2 regions of the Brevundimonas sp. GW460-12-10-14-LB2 genome follow, and region 1 is predicted to be linked to the other one. Evidence: predicted binding sites of a transcription regulator. Region 1 holds the regulator's gene; the other holds the start of a gene.
The links. The regulator HrcA, encoded in region 1, represses chaperone genes, less so after heat shock. The targets are predictions, from matches to a motif close to GTTAGCANTCNNNNNNNNNGANTGCTAAC.
Positions count from the first base shown of each region.

Region 2: groES (co-chaperone GroES) is a predicted target of HrcA. The motif match lies at 7,793-7,821, and genes of this name have one in related genera.

Region 1 covers NZ_CP015511.1:2,634,523-2,644,895, reverse strand. The annotation lists gene A4249_RS13140 (S8 family peptidase) at 1-2,043, shown strand; gene grpE (nucleotide exchange factor GrpE) at 2,068-2,655, opposite strand; gene hrcA (heat-inducible transcriptional repressor HrcA) at 2,700-3,794, opposite strand; gene rph (ribonuclease PH) at 3,861-4,586, shown strand; gene A4249_RS13120 (hypothetical protein) at 4,651-5,112, shown strand; partial or broken gene A4249_RS13115 (phosphoglucosamine mutase) at 5,109-5,354, opposite strand; gene A4249_RS13110 (DUF3363 domain-containing protein) at 5,801-7,504, shown strand; gene A4249_RS13105 (RNA polymerase sigma factor) at 7,611-8,117, opposite strand; gene A4249_RS13100 (HEPN domain-containing protein) at 8,937-9,872, opposite strand; gene glmM (phosphoglucosamine mutase) at 9,960-10,373, opposite strand, start outside.
Region 2 covers NZ_CP015511.1:2,953,982-2,964,354, reverse strand. The annotation lists gene trhA (PAQR family membrane homeostasis protein TrhA) at 1-329, shown strand, start outside; gene phaR (polyhydroxyalkanoate synthesis repressor PhaR) at 421-1,050, shown strand; gene A4249_RS14625 (hypothetical protein) at 1,047-1,400, shown strand; gene A4249_RS14620 (hypothetical protein) at 1,600-2,025, opposite strand; gene A4249_RS14615 (hydroxymethylglutaryl-CoA lyase) at 2,109-3,023, opposite strand; gene A4249_RS14610 (ArnT family glycosyltransferase) at 3,023-4,711, opposite strand; gene A4249_RS14605 (glycosyltransferase family 2 protein) at 4,788-5,516, shown strand; gene groL (chaperonin GroEL) at 5,733-7,379, opposite strand; gene groES (co-chaperone GroES) at 7,433-7,720, opposite strand; gene A4249_RS14590 (hypothetical protein) at 8,019-8,441, shown strand; gene pgi (glucose-6-phosphate isomerase) at 8,501-10,120, opposite strand; gene A4249_RS14580 (hypothetical protein) at 10,220-10,373, shown strand, end outside.

The sequences.
Region 1 (10,373 bases):
ATGAAGGTCCAATCCGCTTGGCAGGCCGGGGCGACTGGAGCCGGCGTCACCGTCGCCGTCGTCGACTCCGGCATCGCCAATACCTTGCCAGAGTTGGAGGGGCGTATCTCCAGCGCCTCGACCGACGTCGTCGTGGGGCGCAATACGCCCTATGTGGCGTCAAGCAGCCACGGCACGCGCGTGTCGGGCGTGATCGCCTCGAACTTCAACGGGTTCGGTACGATCGGGGTGGCGTACAATTCGACGATCCTGTCGATCCGCACCGATATCTCTGACTGTACGGACAAGAATACCGAGGTCTGTTTCAGCAGTTCGGATCTGGTGCGCGCACTGGACTATGCCGTCGCCAATGGCGTCAAGATCATCAACATGTCGCTGGGCGGCGACGGGCGGCTGGGCTCGGCGTTCGAGTCGGCGCTGTTGCGCGCGGTCAACTCGGGCGCCGTGATCGTGGCCTCATCGGGCAATGACGGAAACGCCAATCCGGGCTGGCCCGCGCGTTACGCCATCGACCCCCGGTTTGCTGGCAGCGTCATCGCGGTCGGATCGCACGGTGCGACCGATGCGATGTCCAGCTTCTCGAACCGGGCAGGGGATACGGCGGCCGGCTATATTTCTGCGCCGGGCGAGGATGTGATCACTGGGTGCGAGGGCACGTCGTGTTGGCGCGTCAACGGCACATCCTTCTCGGCGCCGCATGTGTCCGGCGCGCTCGCTTTGCTGATGCAGGCCTTCCCCAATCTGTCGGCGCGTGCCGCTCTGGATATCTTGCTGACGACCGCACGCGACGCCGGCGATCCCGGCACGGACATCGTTTATGGGCGCGGCCTGCTGGACATGGCCGGCGCGTTCAGACCGGTCGGAACGACCTCGACGCCGATGGCGGACGGAAGCTCCATCGTCAGCATGAGCGAACCGGGCAGCTTCGTCGGCGCGGCGTTCGGGGACGCTTTCGGTCGGCAGACGGCGCTGAATACAGTGCTCTACGACGCCTACGATCGGATGTTCGCCGTCCAACTGGGCGGCGCCTATCCGACTGCGCCGAGCCGATCCTATCAGGCGGCGCCGTTCGAGCAGAATACCACGGCGACAACCAGCCTGGCTCTGCCGGGCGGCGGTCGATTGAACCTGATCGCGGCCCAACCCAGCGCCCGACCTGACCCGATCGCGCCTCGTCACGATCTGTATGATGCGCCCTGGATGGGGGACGAGCCGCGGCAGGAGGCGATGCTGGATGTCGCCACGGGTCGGATGAATTTCTCGGTCTGGCAAGGAAAAGGCGGGGCGACATCGCCGTTCAACGGCGCGGCGGGCGACGGTTTCGCCGCCCTGGCTCAGGCCGACCACGCCGTGCGGGGCGCCATGCGGTTCGGCCCGGTGACGGTCTCGGGCGAAAGCGGCGGCGGCGATCGTCGGATGCCGCTGCGACGTGTCGAGCAGGACGCTTCGACCTATAGTCGGGCGGCGATCGGATGGCGCGGAGCGGAGGGCGGTCTTTCGTTCAGCGTCGGCGCCTTGGATGAACGGCTCGGGCCCTTGGGCGCCTTCCTGCCGGGCGGGTCCGACTTCGCCCTGCCGTCACGAACCAGCTTCTATGCGCTGGGTGGCGACTGGACCCTTCGGCCGGGCCTGCGTCTGATCGGCGAGGCGGGGATGGGGGCGACCCGGATCGAGGGCCGATTCCTGTCGACGGATCAGGCGGCGATCAGTTCGAACTGGCGGCTGGGGCTCCTGACGGGCTGTTCGATGATCTGTGACCGGATCAGCTTCACCCTGGCTCAGCCGCTCAGGATCGAGCGCGGAACCTTCTCGGCCATGCTGGCGGACGTACCGGTCGAATATTTCGATCCGCTGACCTATTCGCGCCGCAGCTTCTCGGCGACGCCCAGCGGCCGCCAGATCGACTTTATCCTCGGTGGCGAACGTCGGCTGTGGGATGGGTCCAGCATGACGCTGCAAGCGGTCGCCAGCCGCGAGCCGCGCCATGTCGCAGACGCGCCGCCGGAGTTCGCCTTGATCGGAGCCTGGCGGCGTCAGTTCTGACCGACGCCGCCTGAAGACCGCGGATCAGGCCTTGCCGTCGAAGGCCTGACCGTCGGCGGCGGGGGCGGCGCCATACGGGTTGGGAGTCTGGGCGCCGGATCCCTTGGCGGCGACGACGACCATTGCGGGGCGCACGGTGCGGCCGAACAGTTCGAAACCGGACTGCATGGTCTGGATCACCGATCCGCCAGGCACGGTCTCGGACGGCTGTTCCATCATCGCCTGGTGGAGATGCGGGTTGAAGGCCTCGCCGGCCTGGGGCGCGACGCGCTTCAGGCCGTTGGCGTCGAAGGCTTGCAGCAGGGCCTTCTGCGTCAGTTCCAAGCCGGTCATCAGACCGGCGGTCGCGCCCTCGGCGTCCTTGGGCGCAGCCATCAGGGCGCGTTCCAGATTGTCGGCGACGCCCAGCAGGTCCTTGGCGAAGCGCTGGATGGCGAAGGCGCGGGCGTCATTCTGCTGCGTCTCCGAACGGCGCTTCAGATTCTCCATCTCGGCGGCGACGCGCAGGGCGCGGTCCTTCCATTCGTCACGCTCGGCGATCACGGCGTCCAGCGGCGCCAGATCGTCTGACGGATGGGCGTCCAGGCCGTGTTCGGCGTTGGTTTCGGCCATGTCGGCATCCACGGCGTTTAGTTCGTCGTTAAGGGGCTTGTCGCTCACTTGTCGTTCCCGTCCAGCATCCGGCCCAGCACCCGGGCGGTATAGTCCACCAACGGAATGACACGGGCGTAGTTCAGTCTTGCGGGGCCTATCACGCCGATGGCGCCCAGAACCCGCTGTCGGCCGCTCATATAGGGCGCCGCGATCACGGCGGAACCCGAAAGTGAAAACAACCGTGTCTCGGCGCCGATGAAAATGCGCACGCCTTGGGCCGCATCGACGCCGTCCAGCAGGCCGATCAGCTGTTCCTTCTGCTCCAGATCATCGAAAAGGACGCGGACCCGCTCCAGATCGGCCAAGCCTTCCCGGTCCTGAAGCAGGTTGGCGCGGCCCCGCACAATCAGGGCGCGCTCGCGATCCTGGCCGCCGGACCACGCAGCGAATCCGTCCTCGACCAGGCGGGCGGCCGTTTGGTCCAGTTCACGCCGTGCAATTTCCAGCTCCTGGGTCATCTCCCGCTTGGCGTCGGCGAAGGGGCGGCCGCGCAGGCGGGCGTTCAGGAAGTTGGAGGCCTCGACCAGGGTCGAAGGCGTGACGCCGGCCGACAGGGTCATGATGCGGTTTTCGACCGTGCCGTCGTCAGCGACGATGACGGCCAGGGCCTGGTCCCCGCCCAGGGCCACGAACTCGACGTGCTTGACGCCGGAATCGCGCACGGGGCTGGAAACGACGCCCGCGCCGCCGGCCAGGCCCGACAGCAGGTTGGAGGCCTCATCCAGCGCCGCCTCGAAGTTCCGACCGCGCCCCGCCAGCCGCCCGTCGATCTCGCGACGCTCTTCCTTAGTCAGGTCGCCGACTTCCAGCAGGCCATCGACGAACAGACGCAGGCCCGCGTGGGTGGGAATCCGCCCGGCCGAGGTGTGGGGCGCCGCCAGCAGTCCCGCGAGGGTCAGATCCTGCATGGTGTTGCGGATCGAGGCAGGCGACAGGGCGATGCCGCCCAGCGACAGGGTCCGCGACCCGACCGGCTCACCGGTCTCCAGATAGGATTCCACGATGCGACGGAAGATGTCGCGCGCCCGCGCATCCAGCCCCGCCAAACCCGCGAGGGACTGGCCGGCGTCGAACGGCGGGTTTTTCGGGGCATACAGGCTCACGGTTTCAGGATAAGCACCGCGGCCTCAGCTTCCAAGGTCAGACTTCCAAGGATCCCTCCCATGCGCCATTCGCAACGCACCGATGATCAACTGCGTCCCGTGACCATCGAGACCGGCGTCAACCGCTATGCCGAGGGCTCGTGCTTGATCAGCTTCGGCAACACCAAGGTGCTGGTGACCGCCTCGATCGAGGACAAGGTGCCGGGCTGGATGCGCAACACGGGCCAGGGATGGGTGACCGCTGAATATGGCATGCTGCCCCGTGCCACCCACACGCGCGGGCGTCGTGAAGCCGCCGCCGGCAAACAGTCGGGCCGCACGCAAGAGATTCAGCGATTGATCGGTCGCTCCCTGCGCGCCGTGGTGGACCTGAAGGCGCTCGGCGAACGTCAGGTGCTGATCGACTGCGACGTCATCCAGGCCGACGGCGGCACCCGCACGGCGTCGATCACCGGCGCCTGGGTCGCCATGAGCCTGGCCCTGAACTATCTGCGCGACGAGGGCGTGCTGAAGGCCGACCCGATCACGGATCAGGTGGCGGCCGTGTCATGCGGCGTCTGCGACGGCGTGCCGGTGCTGGACCTCGATTACGAAGAGGATTCCGAGGCCGAGGCGGATTCGAACTTCGTCCTGACCGGCTCGGGCCAGATCGTCGAGGTCCAGGCCACCGGCGAGAAGCGCGGCTTCTCGCGCGCCGAGTTCGACCGGCTCTTCTCGCTGGCCGAGACCGGCTGCACCGAACTGTTCGCCTTGCAGAAGGCGGCCCTGGCGGCGGTGAAGCCATAGGGGGTTTCACCTCGAGGCGCGGACGGGCATCCTCGTTCGGTCAGTCCTGACCGGAGACAAGTCGATGCGTCGATCCCCCTGGCTTTCAATGGCCGCCTGCGTTGTGTTGATGGCCGGATGTCAGCGCGCTGATCCAGCCGATCAGCCTGCGTCCGGAGACGCTGCGGCAAGCAGCAACGTCATCGACGCGGTTCCACTGGCGCCCGACGCCCCGCCGCCTGCCCCGCCCGCCAAGCCGGCGGCTGCGGAGAAGGAAGCGACCAAACCGGCCGAGGACGTCGAGGCCAGCATTCCCGAGGGTCCCGACATGCCCGCTCAGCCGGTTCCGGTCAGCGAGGTCCCTTGCCGCGACGCCATCGGCGCCGCCGCCTCGGCCCGGCTGGTCGAGCGCTGCATCCAGGTCAGCCCGGCGACCCGCCCGCCCTGCAACGCCGCCAATCCTTGCGACCTGATCCAGGGGGAGATCGACCGATCCTGCAAACTGTGGGAACGCGACGGCGACCCGCCGGCGGCGTGCAAGCGTTAGGCTGAGCGTACCGCGCCCGCGACATTGGCCACCACCCGCTTGACCAGCGCCTCGTCGTCGCCCTCGGCCATGACGCGGATCAGCTTTTCCGTGCCCGAGGGACGCACCAGCAGCCGTCCCTGACCGCTCAGCGCCGCTTCGGCCTCGGCGATGGCGGCCTTGACCGTGTCGGTCTCCAGCGGCTTGTCGGCGGTGAAGCGCATGTTCTCCCGCTTTTGGGGCACGGGCTCGAACTGGCGGGCTGACGTGCGGCGGCGAAGAGGATGTAATGGGCGGTTATCAGAAGCACTCAGGTCCTTTCCGCGGACACATGGATCGTGATGCACCCGGATCAAAGCTGATCAAACGCCGTCAATCGGATGGAACAACTCAAAACGGGACAGGCGCGATATTATTCGCAAACCTGCTCGGCGACCGGTGGGCGGTTTGCGGACAAGCCGGTCGATGACGACGGTTCCCCATGGCCAAGCCTCACGATTCAGACGATTTCCCATTCCGTCCGTCAATGACGGCGCACCGAGATCACTATCCCCACGGGGCTGTTCTGCTCCCCGGACGCGCGACAGCGTCGATGCCCTCCAGGGCGCGAACACGACACTTTGCCGCCAAGGCGGTCGTCCAGAGGGTCCGGCCGGCCTTCCGGGGCGCCGGGCCGTCACGACGTGTCTTCGTCAAGGTCAAGGTGGTGATGAAGACGCCGAACGCGCGCGCGTCGTTGAAAGCCTGCGTGCGGTACTTCGGACGGGAGGGCGCGGGCGAGGACGGGGCGAGAGCCGCGTTTTTTGGGCCGCTGGAGGACCGGCCTGACGCCAGGGCGCAGGTCGATCGGTGGGCCGACGACCGCCGTCATTATCGGATTGTCGTGAATCCGGAAGACGGACAAGAGCTCGCGGACGTCAGGTCGTTCGCACGGCGGATGATGAAGCAGATTGAGATCGACACCGGCACGCCGCTCGAATGGCTTGCCGTTGCGCACTTCGATACCGGACGTCCCCATCTCCACATCATCCTACGCGGTGTGCGGGACGATGGACGCGACCTTATCTTCAGCCGCGGTTATGCGGCGCATGGGCTGCGCGGCCGGTGCGAAGCCCTGGCGACCGAGATCCTGGGCCCGAGATCCGACCGGACGGCTTCCTCCCGCGATCTGACGGCGGACCGGCTGACAGCGATGGACGACACGCTTCTGCGACGCCAGGACGACGGACGGGTCAACCTTGAGGGTCTGGACAGCGGAGAACGCGCCAACGCACAGCGCCGCCTGGTCCATCTTGAGCGTCGCGGATGGGCTACCCGAGACAGCCAAGGCCTTTGGATTCTTCCGGAAAACCTGCGGGACATCCTGCGAAGTGTCGGCGAACAGGAGGCGCGTGAAGCCGCCGCAACGCGCGCCATATGGGGCGGCTTCTGGGGCGGGCAGACGCATCGCCTTGAACCGCTGAGCCTCTCGGAAGGCGAGGTGATCGTTGGCGCTTACGCCGGCGTTCAGCCGCTCAAGTGGCACAAGAAGGCGGCCCAGTTGCTCGTGCTTGAGACCATGGATGGTCGTCTGGGGCATGTCCGGCTGGCGTCATTGGATCGCGTTATGATCCTGGATCGCGTACCCGAGCGGGCCCTTATCGAACTGCGGGGAAGGCCGTGGAGGGCGAGGGCTTCAGACCGGACCATCGCTCAGATCGCGCAACTGAGGAATGGCGTTTACTCTAAGGCTGATCATCTCGTGGTCCGGCCCGAAGATCGGCCTGTTTTCATCGAGCGCCATCTTCGACGGCTGGAAGCCATGCGCCTTCAAGGCGCTGTCGAGCCTCGGGGCGACGGCCGGTTCGCCATTCCACCCGACTACATCTCGCGGGCGTTGGCGGCGGATCAGGCGCGACATGGTCCTGCCGATGTGGACGTCCGCGTGCTCGACGTCAGGCCTCTACACCTCCAGACCGAAGCGCGGGGCGTCACCTGGCTGGACCGGGTGGCCGGCGGCCTCGAACCTGATCCCGGCTTGGGGTCTATGGCGGATAAAGCCAGAAGGTTGGGACAGGAACGGGCGGAGACTCGCAGGGGGTGGGGGATCGGCGATGGCTCAAAGCTGACCGATAAGGACATGCTCGCCCTCTGGAAAATGGAGATCGACGCGCAGTTCAAGAGGCTTGGGAAGGACGAGAAGTTGGTCGTAAAGGCCGAAGAGGGACAGCCCTTCTCAGGCGTCTACAACGATAGCGTTCACATGGGCGGCCGAACCTATGCGGCGGTCGAAAGCCGCTCTGTCGTAACGCTAGCGCCGTGGCGCGCCGGGTTGGAGGCCTGCCGTGGCCAAGCTCTCACCGCGGTTCTGCAGGCGGGGCGTGTGGAGTTTCGATTCGGAGAGCGGGGCCGGGGTTTGGGACTAGAGCTTTAGCCTACATGCACGGGATCCGCGGGGGTTGGGTTGAGTTCCTATCGTCAGCTTCGGGACGCGCTCGCGAAGTCCAAGTATACGGCGGGGGGAGCCTCGATCCCCGGCCTCAATCGCGCAGCTGTGCCGCACATTGGGCTAGAGCCTTGGTCATCCGCCATTCGACTGTTTTCAGCCGGATGCCGAGATGATTGGCGATTTCCTGGTTGGTCATGCCGCCGAAACGGCTGAGCAGGAAGACGTCGCGAAGCGGTTGCGGAAGGCCCAGCACGACTTCCTTCAAGAGCAGGGATGCGTCCTGTGCTGCGGCCTGGGTGGTGGGAAGCGACTGCCATGCGTCCAGTTCCTCTCGCCGGCGATCGCGGCGGTAACGGCTCACGAACAGATTGCGGGCGACTTGGAGCAGAAAGGCCTTTGGTTTACGGATTTCGACAGGACGCTTCTGTCGCAGGATATTGAAATAGGTGTCCTGAAGGAGGTCTTCGGCGAGGTCGGCGCCATACCGATGTCGCAACGAGCCGAGCAACCATGCGCCGTGGGTAGCGAAAAGGGTCTCGGCGTCGCTTCCGGTAGAAAGCGCCGGCACGGTTTTAGACTGTCGACCACCAGACGTCACGAATTCGCCTCCGATCAGCGAAACCGCCCGTCTGGATTGACGGAGCCGAGCCTAGGTCGAGGCAAGCGCAAAGGGCGCGGCGCGCTGCAGCCCCCGTGGGCGTACAAGCGCAGGCTGCGGGTTGTTCTCAACCGAGGTTCTCACGCCTCGACGCCGCTGTGCGACGCACCTCCAGGATGAATCATTCACTCGCCGTTGGCAAGTGTGGCGCGATACCCGCTCGACCTTCGCTTGCGTCTTGGTCATGCGCCGGGCGTTGAGAACATGGTTGAGCCACGCGCCGCCGCCTTTAGCCGAAGCCTGGACATGCGCGGGGGCCGCCCGGGCGTCTGGATGCTAGCTTATCCGGACGAACCCATAAACCGACAACTTGAGATCCCTTCTGGGAGCCTTCTGTTCAAGTTGCAGTCGGCAGAGGCGGGCGGCGATGCAATATGCCCCAGGCCTTGACCCAACGAGATACGCAGGCTTCGTGGCCCTCGCTTGCCAATATGCACCCTTCAAAGGGCGTACAGTCAGCGCCGCGCTGTCCTTCCAGGCTCTGCCCTTCTGGGGGGTGCGAAGCTCGCGCGATGAGTAACGCACCTCGCTGACCTGAAGCCTGGCCCAAGCTCGAAGTTGAAGCCTGGGATAATAAGGGCGCTTACGAATGTGGATGTAAGGCGGACCATCCAAACCAAGGCATAGCATTTTTGCTAAAGTCGAAGGCGCGAGTTGGACTCCCAGCGCGGCGAGTTCACGTGACGCTTCCTTTCGGTTCAGAAGACGGTCTTCGTGTTCGACTGCCGTAGTTGCATCTCTGACTTCCAAGGCTGCGACCTATCTCGAGCTTTCCGCTTTCAGCCGTAGGTCCTCGACGCGCGCCCGGCTTGATTCTGCGACCCGATCACGCAGGTGTTTCGCCCTGGCCATCAGCCATTCCAGATCCTCGGCCGAGGCGTCGTACTGATCGCTGTAGCGGGCTTCGACATAGGCCCTCTTCAGCAGTTCGAACCGGCGGCGATCGAAGCGGCTTTCACGCGGCCAGGCCTCAACCAGCCCTACGTCCACGGCCTCGGCGAGCGAGCGGAGGAACTTAATGTTATGGGAGCGCGGAAAATAGAGGGTGTGGACGAGTAGGAAGCAGGCGTAGGCGGTCTCAACAGCCTGATGCAGGCTGAAGGCGGCCAGCTTCCGGAAGCCTTCGTCCGCGGCAGCCTTTCCAGTTTGGTATTCAGCCGTATCGATCCACCGCCTGAGGTCTGCCGACTTAACTTCAAAATGGCGTTTTGCCATTTCGCCAGCGGCCTGCGCCGTCATCAGCTGTGGCGGAGCGAAGGCATGGCCGGGAATCTCGTAGAGGGCGACGCCGTCGCGGACGATATCGGTCCAGAAGTACTCTCCTCGCCGCAGGGCGTCGTTCACGTCTTGAAGATCGTGGACAATGAGATTGACGGTTCGCCCGATGGCCGGGTCACGAAGGATCTCGTCCTCGGAATTCCACCAGTAGTCGGCGATGTTCGTCAGCTTCTCGTGGTTGACCACGATCAGGAGGTCGAAGTCCGAGAGATAGCCATTCTCTGGTTCGTCCACCCAGTCCGCTCGTGCGTAGGACCCGAACAGGATGATCTTGAGGATCTGGCCGCCGCGTCGCCAACCAGAGTTGGCGCCGCCGCCGCTTGTCCTGGCCGCCTCAAATCCAGCAAGCAGGATGTCGCGAACGCGTTGAAGTTCACGCTGCTGACGCTCCGGCAGATGTTCCAGATCGGACCGCATTAGGTGAGTCTATCGAAAACGCAGACGCTGTGAACCGTGAAGTTGCGCGCACACGCCGCGCAGATGCGTATTATTGTGTTGCAGGTTTCACCCTGCTGTTTTCACAGCCGCAGCAACTTCAGCCACCACCCGCTTGACCAGCGCCTCGTCGTCGCCCTCGGCCATGACGCGGATCAGCTTTTCCGTGCCCGACGGGCGCACCAGCAGCCGTCCCTGACCGCTCAGGGCCGCTTCGGCCTCGGCGATGGCGGCCTTGACCGGGTCGGTCTCCAGCGGCTTGTCGGCCGTGAAGCGGACGTTCTCCAGCTTTTGCGGCACGGGCTCGAACTGGCGGGCCAGTTCGCTCATCGGCTTGCCGGATTCCACCAGGACGGCCAGTACCTGCAGCGCCGCCATCAGGCCGTCGCCGGTCGTGGCATGGTCGTGCAGGATGATGTGGCCCGACTGTTCGCCGCCGATGTTGAAGCCGCCTTCGCGCATCCTTTCCATGACATAGCGGTC
Region 2 (10,373 bases), 320 kb from region 1:
CCACCCTGATCTGGACCCTGGCCTTCCTCGGCGCCGGGGTGAAGCTGTTCGCGCCGCGCATCTCGGACAAGTTCTGGAGCGGCGTCTATGTCGTCTTCGGCTGGCTGGCGGTCGCGGCGCTGAAGCCGATGGTCGAGACGGTGCATCCGATCGCCTTGGCCCTGCTGGTCATCGGCGGCCTGATCTATACCGCCGGGGTCTTCGTCTTCATCAGCCCGCGCGTGAAGTTCCGCCGCGCCATCTGGCACGGCTTCGTCGTCACCGGCGCCACGGTCCACTGGACGGCGGTTCTGGTCGGCGTCGTGCTGGCCCCGGCCATGAGCCACTGAACGACCGTCCGGTCCCGGCGCTTTTCTCCCCCTCTGGCGCATCGCGTCGCAACGGAGGATAGTGACGCGTTGCAACATCGCGAGAACAAGCGTGGCTGACGAAAAGACCAAGGGTGGAAAGACTGGCGACAGCGCTCAGGTCGTCATCAAGAAGTATGCGAACCGCAGGCTCTACAACACGCGGACCAGCGCCTATGTGACGCTGGAAGACCTGGCCACCATGGTGCGCGAGGGCACGGAGTTTGTCGTCTATGACGCCAAGACCAACGACGACCTGACCCGCCAGATCCTGACCCAGATCATCTTCGAGGAAGAGAGCCGGGGCGAGGCCTTGCTGCCGGTTCAGTTCCTGCGCCAGCTGATCGGCTTCTACGGCGGTCAGATGCAAGGCGTCCTACCCTCCTATCTGGAGATGTCGTTGGCCAACTTCGGCCGTCAGCAGGAACAGTTCGCCAGTCAGATGGGCCGCGCCTTCGGCACCGGCGCGGGCGCGACCCTGATGGAGGACGCCGCGCGGGCCAATATGGCGATGTTCGAGCGCGCCATGCAGATGTTCCCGGCCTACACCTATCCGCGCGCCGAGCCGACCCCGGCCGCTTCCGATGACAAGGCTGAGCCGGCCCCGCCGCCCGAGGCGCCGGACGCCTTGGACGAGATGCGTCGCCAGATGGACGAGATGCGTCGTCAGATCGAAAAACTGGCGGGCGGCAAGAGCAAATGACCGACCGGATCCAGGCCGTCGGCGGACCGGACCGGGTGGATCGCCGCGAAGGCGAACGCCGCGAGCGTGAGCGGCGCGCCCGATCCGCCTCGCGCGCCCTGGTCCCCGTCGATGCGCCTGAGATCGCCGAACCCCAACCGGCCCCGGCAAGAGCTGCCGTCCTGCCGACGCCCGAGCCCGGCGCCGCCGCCTTCGTGGCCCAGCAGATGGGCCAGAGCGGGCAGAAACGCGGCCTGCGCGGCGGCCCGCCGGTGCTGGATGCGGCCCGCTCCGCCTACCTCGGAGCCGAATATTCGGGCGCGGCCGAGCGTCGTCCGAAAACGGGCAAGACCGCCAAGACCGACATCTGAGCTGACGCCGCTCGGGCGGCACGGGGTTTGCTGGGGGCGAGGCAGAACGCTCTCAGCCGGACCCGCCCATGCCCGCCGTCTTCGCCCTTCTCGCCAAAGCCTTCGACGTCGCCGTCGTCGCCCTGATCTTCACGGCTTTTTCTTAAGGGCTATCGCGCTTCGCGCTACTTGAGCCCGTTGTTGGGGAGAGCCGTTGGGCTCACGCTCCGCCGAAATCGAAGTCCTTGCGCGACGCGATGATGGTCACGATGAACCCGGCCAGCACGTCCAGCAGGATCATGATCACGATCAGAAAGAAGGTCGAGGTCGCGAACCCCGGCAGCAGCAGAAACTCCACCAGCACGCCTATGAAAAGGATCATTGACAGGGCGTGATTGATGATGGCGATCCGCTGGCTGGAGGTGGACTTCACCAGCTCGAAGAACAGCAGGATCAGGCCGAGAAACAGGATCAGATCGCCGGATCCGATCGTCCATTGCGCGCCCGAGGTCATCGTGACGGAAAACAGCGGATCGCGCAGCAGCACGTCCGCCTGCACCATCCCCGCCCCGCTCGGCGCGCCGAACAGCACCACGATATTGTAGAGCACCACCGGGATCAGCAGCAGCGGAATGGCGAGCAGCATGGACGGTCCTCTTCGCAGCCGGTCCAACGGCTACGCCTGTTCACCCTGATTTAGCGCCGTTTTCAAAACGCCGCCACAAGGGTTCAAGCCTTGGGAAATCCGCCCGCCCGGCTGAGCGCCGACGGCGCCGGCCGGCCGATGGCCTCGCCGATCCAGCGCGCCGTCGCGATCAGGGCGTCCAGGTCATAGCCGGTTTCGAACCCGCCGCGCGCCAGCATATAGGCCAGGTCTTCGGTGGCGATGTTTCCCGTGGCGCCCGGCGCGAACGGGCAGCCGCCGATCCCCCCGACCGAGGCGTCCAGCACGTCAATCCCGGCCTCGACGCCCGCATAGGCGTTGGCCAGGCCTGTGTTGCGGGTGTCGTGGAAGTGCAGGCGCAGGCTCGCGTCCGGTGCGGCCGCCCTGGCCGCCTCGACCTTTTTCGTCACCGCCCAGGGATCGCCCGCGCCGATGGTGTCGGCCAGACCGATCTCGCCCACGCCCATCTCGGCGATGGCGCCAACCATGTCCGCGACCTGGTCGACGGAGACCTCGCCGTCGAACGGACAGCCCCAGACGCAAGAGATCATGGCCGAAAGCGACGGCGCGCCCTCGCTGGCCTCGGCGTTGTGGCGGCGGGCGACGATCTCGCCCAGCATGGCCAGTTGATCCTTCACCGCCAGGCCCTGGTTCTTCAGGCCGAAGCCGTCGGTGGCCGCGACTGAGACATTGACCTCGTCCACCCCGGTCGCCAGCGCCCGATCATAGCCCTTGCCGTTTAACACGAGGCCGATACGGCTGCGGCCCGCCTCGTGAGGCAGGGCGGCCATGACCTCCTCGGCGCCGGCCATCTGCGGCACATATTTGGGGTGGACGAAGGAGACGGCCTCGATCCGCTTCGCCCCCGCCTGCTCGAGCCGCCGCACCAGATCGGCGCGGACGGCGGGCTCAAGCACCGCCTTTTCGTTCTGCAGCCCGTCACGCGGCCCGACTTCGACGATCTGGATGAAGCGGCCCATTACTCGGCTCCCGCTGCGGCGTTACCGTTCCCGTTTCGGGGCGGCGGCGCATAGACGGTCAGGCTGACCGGATCGCCTGCCGAATAGTTGTAGCCGTTGACCGTCCCGACCGCGCGACCGGACACGCCCAGACGCGCCGCCGCCGCACGGAAGGCGTCGGCGTCGCGTCCCTCGACGATGGCGGGCCGCCCCTCCGCCAGGGCCTCGGCCGCGCCCTGGGCGTCGGTCAGGTCGGTGTCTCGCCCGGTCAGGAAGACGAAGCTGGGTTCATGGAAGCCGCTGATCGCCACCGGCCCCGGCGTGCGGCCCTGACGCGGGTGCAGATCGGCCGCCTCCAGCGCCTTTTCAAGCTGGGGCGCGATGGCCAGGGGCCGCAGTTGGCGGATCGTGCCCGACAGAGCCGCGTGCGCCACGATCCCGAAGGCCAGCGAGGCGACCAGCGCTGCGACCGGCGCGCGGTTCAGCAGAAGGAAGCCCCCCATCGCCCCCGCCGCCAGCGCCATGACCACCGTCAGCGCCGCCCAGGTCTGGGCCGTCGAGGTGCCATAGACGGTCAGTCCATAGACGGTGATGCCGATGATCAGCAGAGCCGCGAACGCGCCCAGGACCGCCCCGGTGATGCGCGAGACCTTGCCGATGGGTTGGGCCAAGGCGGCGGCCGCCAGCAGGGCCAGCGCTCCGAAGGTCGGCAGGGTGTAGTGCCACAGCTTGGTCGGCGCCAGTTCGAACATCAGCCAGCCCGGGACCAGCCAGCAGACCAGGAACCGGATCGCCGGCTCGGCCCGTCGGGCCCACCCCGTCGAGACGGCGGCGGGCAACAAAAGGGTCGAGGGGAAGAACAGCAGGGGCGCCAGCAGCAGATACATGCCGGGGAAGCCCGAATGGCTTTCGTGCGCCCCGGCGATCTTGGGCGCCAGGTCCCCGCCGATGGCCTCGCGCCAGAAACCGCCGTCGGTGGCGATGGTGATGGCGATGGCCCACGGTCCGACCATCAGGGCGACCAGCGGCAGACCCCACCCCCAGCCGAGGCAATACAGCCATTTGATGTTCCGATCCCAGATCGACAGGGCGATGATCGCCAGGGCCACGACCAGAAACCCGATCGGTCCCTTGATCAGGATCGACAGACCGATCCCGATCCAGAACAGCAGTTTATGCGGCCGGATCGGGCGTTCGCCCGCCTTCGTCGCCATATAGATGCGCGCCAGCGCCGCCATGGCCAGGGTCGTCGCGCCGCACAGCATGGCGTCGGTCTTGGCGATCCCCGCCTCGGTCGACAGCAGGAAGGTCGCCCCCATGATGGCGCCGCCGAAGAAGCCGACCCGGCTGCCCAGCATGGCCGAGCCGGCCCAGGCCACGGCCCAAGCCGCCAGCATGGCGCCCAGCAGGGAGGGGATGCGATAGGGCGCGATTTCGCGGTCCTCGACATCCGAGGTCAGGCCCACGGCGATCGCCTGCATCCAGTAGATGCCGACCGGCTTCTTCCAGCGCGGCTCGTCCTGATAGCGGATGTCGACATAGTCGCCGCTTTCCAGCATCTGGGACGTGGCCTGGGCGAACCGGCTCTCGTCGCGATCCAGCGGCGGCAGCAGCAGCAGGCCCGGCAGGCCGGCGATCAACGTCAGCAGGGCCGCGAGAACCGGCCCGCGCCAGCCGGCGATGCGGCCATCCAGATCGAAAGTCTTCATTCCAGACTCCTTACACGGCGACTACGCCTGCGTCAGCCGTCTCCCCTAAGCTCTCGTTATCCTCTATGGAGCGCCGATGACCGCCGAAACGCCCGAAATCTCCGTCGTCGTTCCCGTCCATGACGAGGCGGGCGCCGCCGTGCCCCTGGCGCGCGAGATCGCCGCCGCCTTCGCCGGCCGTTCGTACGAGATGATCTTCGTGGACGATGCGTCCAAGGATGCGACCTTGGCCGAGTTGAAGGCCGCCATGGCCGAACTGCCGGCCCTGCGCGTCCTGGCTCACGGGACCAATGCTGGCCAGAGCCGCGCGGTCCGCACCGGCGTCCTGGCCGCGCGCGCGCCGGTCGTGGTGACGATGGACGGCGACGGCCAGAACCCGCCGGCCGATGCGCCCCGCCTGGTCGATGCGCTTCTGTCCGCCCCCGGCGACGTGGGCCTGGTCGGCGGCCGTCGCGCCAAACGTCAGGACACCGAGGCCAAACGCCAGGCCTCCATCTGGGCCAACCGCATCCGCCGCAAACTGTTGGGCGACGACGCCGACGACACCGGCTGTGGACTGAAGGCCTTCCGCCGCGACGTCTTCCTGCGCCTGCCCTACTTCGATCACATCCACCGCTACCTGCCGGCGCTGATGATCCGCGAGGGGTTCAAGAACCAATATCTCGACGTGGACCACCGCCACCGCGAGGTCGGCCGCTCGAAATACACCAACTGGGGCCGCCTGCGGGCGTCGGTCTCGGACCTCTTGGGCGTCATGTGGCTGAAGACGCGGTCCCGCAAGCCGGGCGCGATTTCGGAGTTCTAGAACGCTGTCTCCTCCCCACCTCGTGGGGAGGTGGCGCGATGCCTCTTGCCGTCGTGACGGAGGGGCTGGCGCCGCACCTCCGACATCGGTGGGCCTTCAACAGCCCCTCCACCGCTCAGCGGTCCCCCTCCCCGCTTCGCAGATAGGATAGGCAAACAAAAAGGGCGGGACCTTGCGGTCCCGCCCTTCTGCATTTCAGCGTCGGTCAGCTTGGACTTAGAAGTCCATGCCGCCCATGCCGCCCATGCCGCCCATGTCGGGGGCCGAGGCGCCGCCCGACTTCTTGGGGGCGTCGGCGACGGCGGCTTCCGTCGTGATCAGGATGCCGGCCACCGAAGCGGCGTCTTGCAGGGCCGTGCGGACGACCTTGGCCGGGTCGATGACGCCCATCTGCACCAGGTCGCCGTACTCTTCGGTCTGGGCGTTGAAGCCGAACGAAGCGTCGCCGTTTTCCAGCACCTTGCCGACCACGATCGAGCCTTCGACGCCGGAGTTTTCGGCGATCTGACGGATCGGAGCCTGCAGGGCGCGACGGATGATCGCGATGCCGGCGTTCTGGTCGGCGTTGTCGCCCTTGACGTCGGCCAGGATCTTGGAGGCCTTCAGCAGGGCGATGCCGCCGCCCGGAACGATGCCTTCGTCAGCCGCGGCGCGCGTGGCGTTCAGGGCGTCGTCGACGCGGTCCTTCTTTTCCTTCACTTCGACTTCGGTCGAACCGCCGACGCGGAGAACCGCGACGCCGCCGGCCAGCTTGGCCAGACGTTCCTGCAGCTTTTCCTTGTCGTAGTCGGAGGTGGTGTCTTCGATCTGGCGCTTGATCTGGGCCACGCGGGCTTCGATCTCGTCCTTGCCGCCGACGCCTTCGACGATGGTGGTGTCGTCCTTGGTGATCGTGACCTTCTTGGCCTTGCCGAGCATGTCGATGGTGACGCTCTCAAGCTTGATGCCGAGGTCTTCCGAGATGACCTGGCCGCCCGTCAGGATGGCGATGTCTTCCAGCATGGCCTTGCGGCGATCGCCGAAGCCCGGAGCCTTGACGGCGGCGACGCGCAGGCCGCCACGCAGCTTGTTGACGACCAGGGTCGCCAGGGCTTCGCCTTCGATGTCCTCGGCGATGATCAGCAGCGGACGGCCCGACTGCACCACGGCTTCCAGGATCGGCAGCATGGCTTGCAGCGAGGTCAGCTTCTTCTCGAACAGCAGGATGAGCGGCTCTTCGAGTTGGGCCTCCATCTTGTCGGCGTTGGTGATGAAGTAAGGCGACAGGTAACCGCGGTCGAACTGCATGCCTTCGACGACGTCGACGGTGGTGTCGGCGGTCTTGGCTTCCTCGACGGTGATGACGCCTTCGTTGCCGACCTTGGCCATCGCCTGGGCGATCAGCTCACCGATTTCCGAGTCGCCGTTGGCCGAGATGGTGCCGACCTGGGCGATTTCCGAGTTGTTGGAGACCGGCTTGGAGTTCGACTTGATCTCTTCCAGCACCAGGCCGACAGCCTTGTCGATGCCGCGCTTCAGATCCATCGGGTTCATGCCGGCGGCGACGGCCTTCAGGCCCTCTTGCACGATGGCTTGAGCCAGAACGGTTGCGGTGGTGGTGCCGTCGCCCGCCTTGTCGTTCGTTTTCGAAGCGACTTCGCGGATCATCTGGGCGCCCATGTTCTCGAAGGCGTCTTCCAGCTCGATCTCTTTGGCGACCGACACGCCGTCCTTGGTCGAGCGCGGAGCGCCGAAGGACTTCTGGATCACGACGTTGCGGCCCTTGGGACCCAGCGTCACCTTGACGGCGTTGGCGAGCACGTTGACGCCGCGCAGCATCTTGTCGCGCGCGTCGGTGTTGAAGTGTACGATTTTAGCGGCCATGAGGGCAGCTCCTATCTATATGGATTGATTGAAGAACGTCGGACGTCGGGTGCTTAGGACAGCACGCCCAGGACGTCGGATTCCTTCATGATGATCAGGTCTTCGCCGTCGATCTTCACTTCCGTGCCCGACCATTTGCCGAACAGGATGCGGTCGCCGGCCTTCAGCTCCAGAGCATTGACCTTGCCGGTGTCGTCGCGGGCGCCAGGGCCGACGGAGACGACTTCGCCTTCCTGTGGCTTTTCCTTGGCGGTGTCGGGGATGATGATGCCACCCTTGGTCTTGGATTCTTCTTCAACGCGCTTGACCAGCACGCGGTCGCCGAGCGGACGGAACGCCATCGGACTTCTCCCTGTAAAACCCCCGGATCGGGGCGTTTTTGAAACGGTGTGCGGCTCTCTCGCGATCGCCGTTTTGGCAGCCGACCAGCGAGAGTGCTAACGCGAGCGGGAGTTAGGCAGAGGCAGGGTCATCGTCAAGCGGCGGCGGTGGATCGCCGCGCGAATTCTCTGTGACAAATGAACCGAAAATGAATGCCGACCTCCGGGGTCGTTCAAACTGGGAGCGATAGAAAGACCTCAACGCTGGATGCCTTCCCGCCCCGGAAACGCAGATCGGCAAGCAAACAAGGAGACCAAAATGTCCAAGCTGCTGAAGATCACTGCGGTCGCCGCCGCCCCCGTCGTGGCCCTGAGCCTGATGGCCGCTCCGGCTTCCGCCCAGTCGCGCGATCGCGACAACACCGGCCGTAACGCCCTGATCGGCGCCGCCGTGGGCGGTCTGGCCGGCGCCATCTATGGCAATGGCGACGGCAGCTATATCGCGGGCGGTGCGCTTGCCGGCGCGGCGCTGGGCGCGGTGGCCTCCAACCGCGGCTCGGGCTGCGAATACTACCGCGGCGGCCAATGCTACCGTAACCAAGGCCATTGGGAGCGCGAGCACGGCATCGACCGCAGCCGCTCGGGCTACGACTACCGCTACGACGGCCGCCGTTACGACTCGCGCTACGACCGCCGCGAGTATCGCAATGATCGCGACTACCGCTACGACCGCCGCTGGTAAGCGTTCGACGGTCTAGATGATCGGAAGGGCCCGTCCGGCAAGGACGGGCCCTTTTCGCGTCAGCCCATCAACCGCGTCATCAAGGCTGCCGTGGACGGATCCAGGTCCGCCGAGGGGCCGCCCGCGTCCACGTCCTTCAGGATCGCCTTGGCCAGGACCTTGCCCAGTTCGACGCCCCACTGGTCGAAGCTGTTGATGTCCCAGATCACCCCCTCGACGAAGGTCTTGTGCTCATACAGGGCCAGCAGCGCGCCTAGGGTTTCGGGCGTCAGGCGGTCCATCAGGATGGCCGTCGATGGACGATTGCCGGTGAAGGTGCGGTGGGACGCCAGGCGCGTCGCCTCCTCCTCCGACAATCCTTGCGCCAACCCCTCGGCCTTGGCGGCCTCTGTCGTCTTCCCCAGCATCAGGGCCTGGCCTTGGGCCAAGGCGTTGGACCACAAAGGCGCTTCTGGCGGCGACTCCGGCGCGTCCGCGTGAGTCTTGGCCACGATCACAAACTCGGCCGGGACGGTCTGCGGTCCCTGGTGGATCTGCTGGAAGAAGGCGTGCTGTCCGTTGGTGCCCGGCTCGCCGAAGACGACGGGGCAGGTCTGGCGCGTCACCGGCGTACCGTCGCGATGCACCCGCTTGCCGTTCGACTCCATCTCCAGCTGCTGCAGGAAGGACGGCAGGCGACGCAGGGCGTGGGCGTAGGGCGCCACCGTACGCGCCGGCCGGTTCAGGCCATCGACGTTGAACACCTGGGCCAGGGCCAGCAGAACCGGGGCGTTCCGCTCCAGCGGGGCCGAAACGAAATGCTCGTCCATGGCCGCCGCCCCGGCCAGCATCTGTTCGAACACGTCCCAGCCCAGGGCGATGCCGCACGACAGGCTGACCGCCGACCACAGCGAATACCGCCCGCCGACCCAGTCCCGGAAGGCGAAGGTGCGACCGCAGCCGAAGGCCGCCGCCTTCTCCGGCGCCGCCGTCACCCCGATGAAGTGTTTCGTCATCCCCTCGGCCGGCAGCGACGCCGCCAGCCAGGCCTTCGCCGCCTCGGCGTTGGCCAGGGTTTCCTGCGTCGTAAAGGTCTTGGACACGACCACCACCAGGGTGGTTTCGGGGTTCAGGCCCGTTAGCGCCTCGGCCATATCGCGCGGATCGATACTGGCGACGAAGCGCAGGTCGATGGCCGGGTCCAGCGGGCGCAGCGCATCCCAGACCACGCGCGGCCCCAAGTCTGACCCGCCGATGCCGACATGAACGATCGCCTCGAACGTCTTGCCCGTCGCGCCCGCCTCGGCGCCCGACCGCACCGCATCGGCATAGGCCTTCATGTCCGCCCGCACGGCGTCCACCTCGGCCGAGACCGGCTCGCCCAAGGCCTTGAAGTCGGCGCCCGGCGCGGCGCGCAGGGCCGGGTGTAGCACCGCCCGCCCTTCCGTCAGATTGACGGCCTCGCCGGCGAACAGGGCCGCGCGGCGCCCTTCGACGTCGCTGGCGCGCGCCAGGTCCAGACAGGCGTCGAAGGCGGCCTTGGTCCAGCTCTGTTTCGACAGGTCCAGATAGAGCCCCGCCGCCTCGACCGACATCCGCGCCAGCCGGTCGGGATCGGCGGCGAACTGGTCCACGATCCGCGCGGAGGCGGCCTCGGCGGCGGCTTGGTCGAAGGCGGTCCAGGCGGCGTCGCGGGTCATCGTCGTCTCCATCGGGAATGACAGGGTAAACACTCGTTTACGGCTGGGGCGTATTCAGGTTCAACGTCCCAGCGGACGCTGAAACAGGAAGTCACCTCCATGTCCTGCGGCCTTGCTCTCACGATCGCCCTGGCGATGTCCAATCCCTCGGTGGCCTTGGCCGCCGAACAGCCGGCCGCCGCGCCCGGCGCGCCGGTCTCGGTGGCGGGCGAGCCGCTGTTCGCCGACATCATCTCGCGCTCGACCAGCCTGA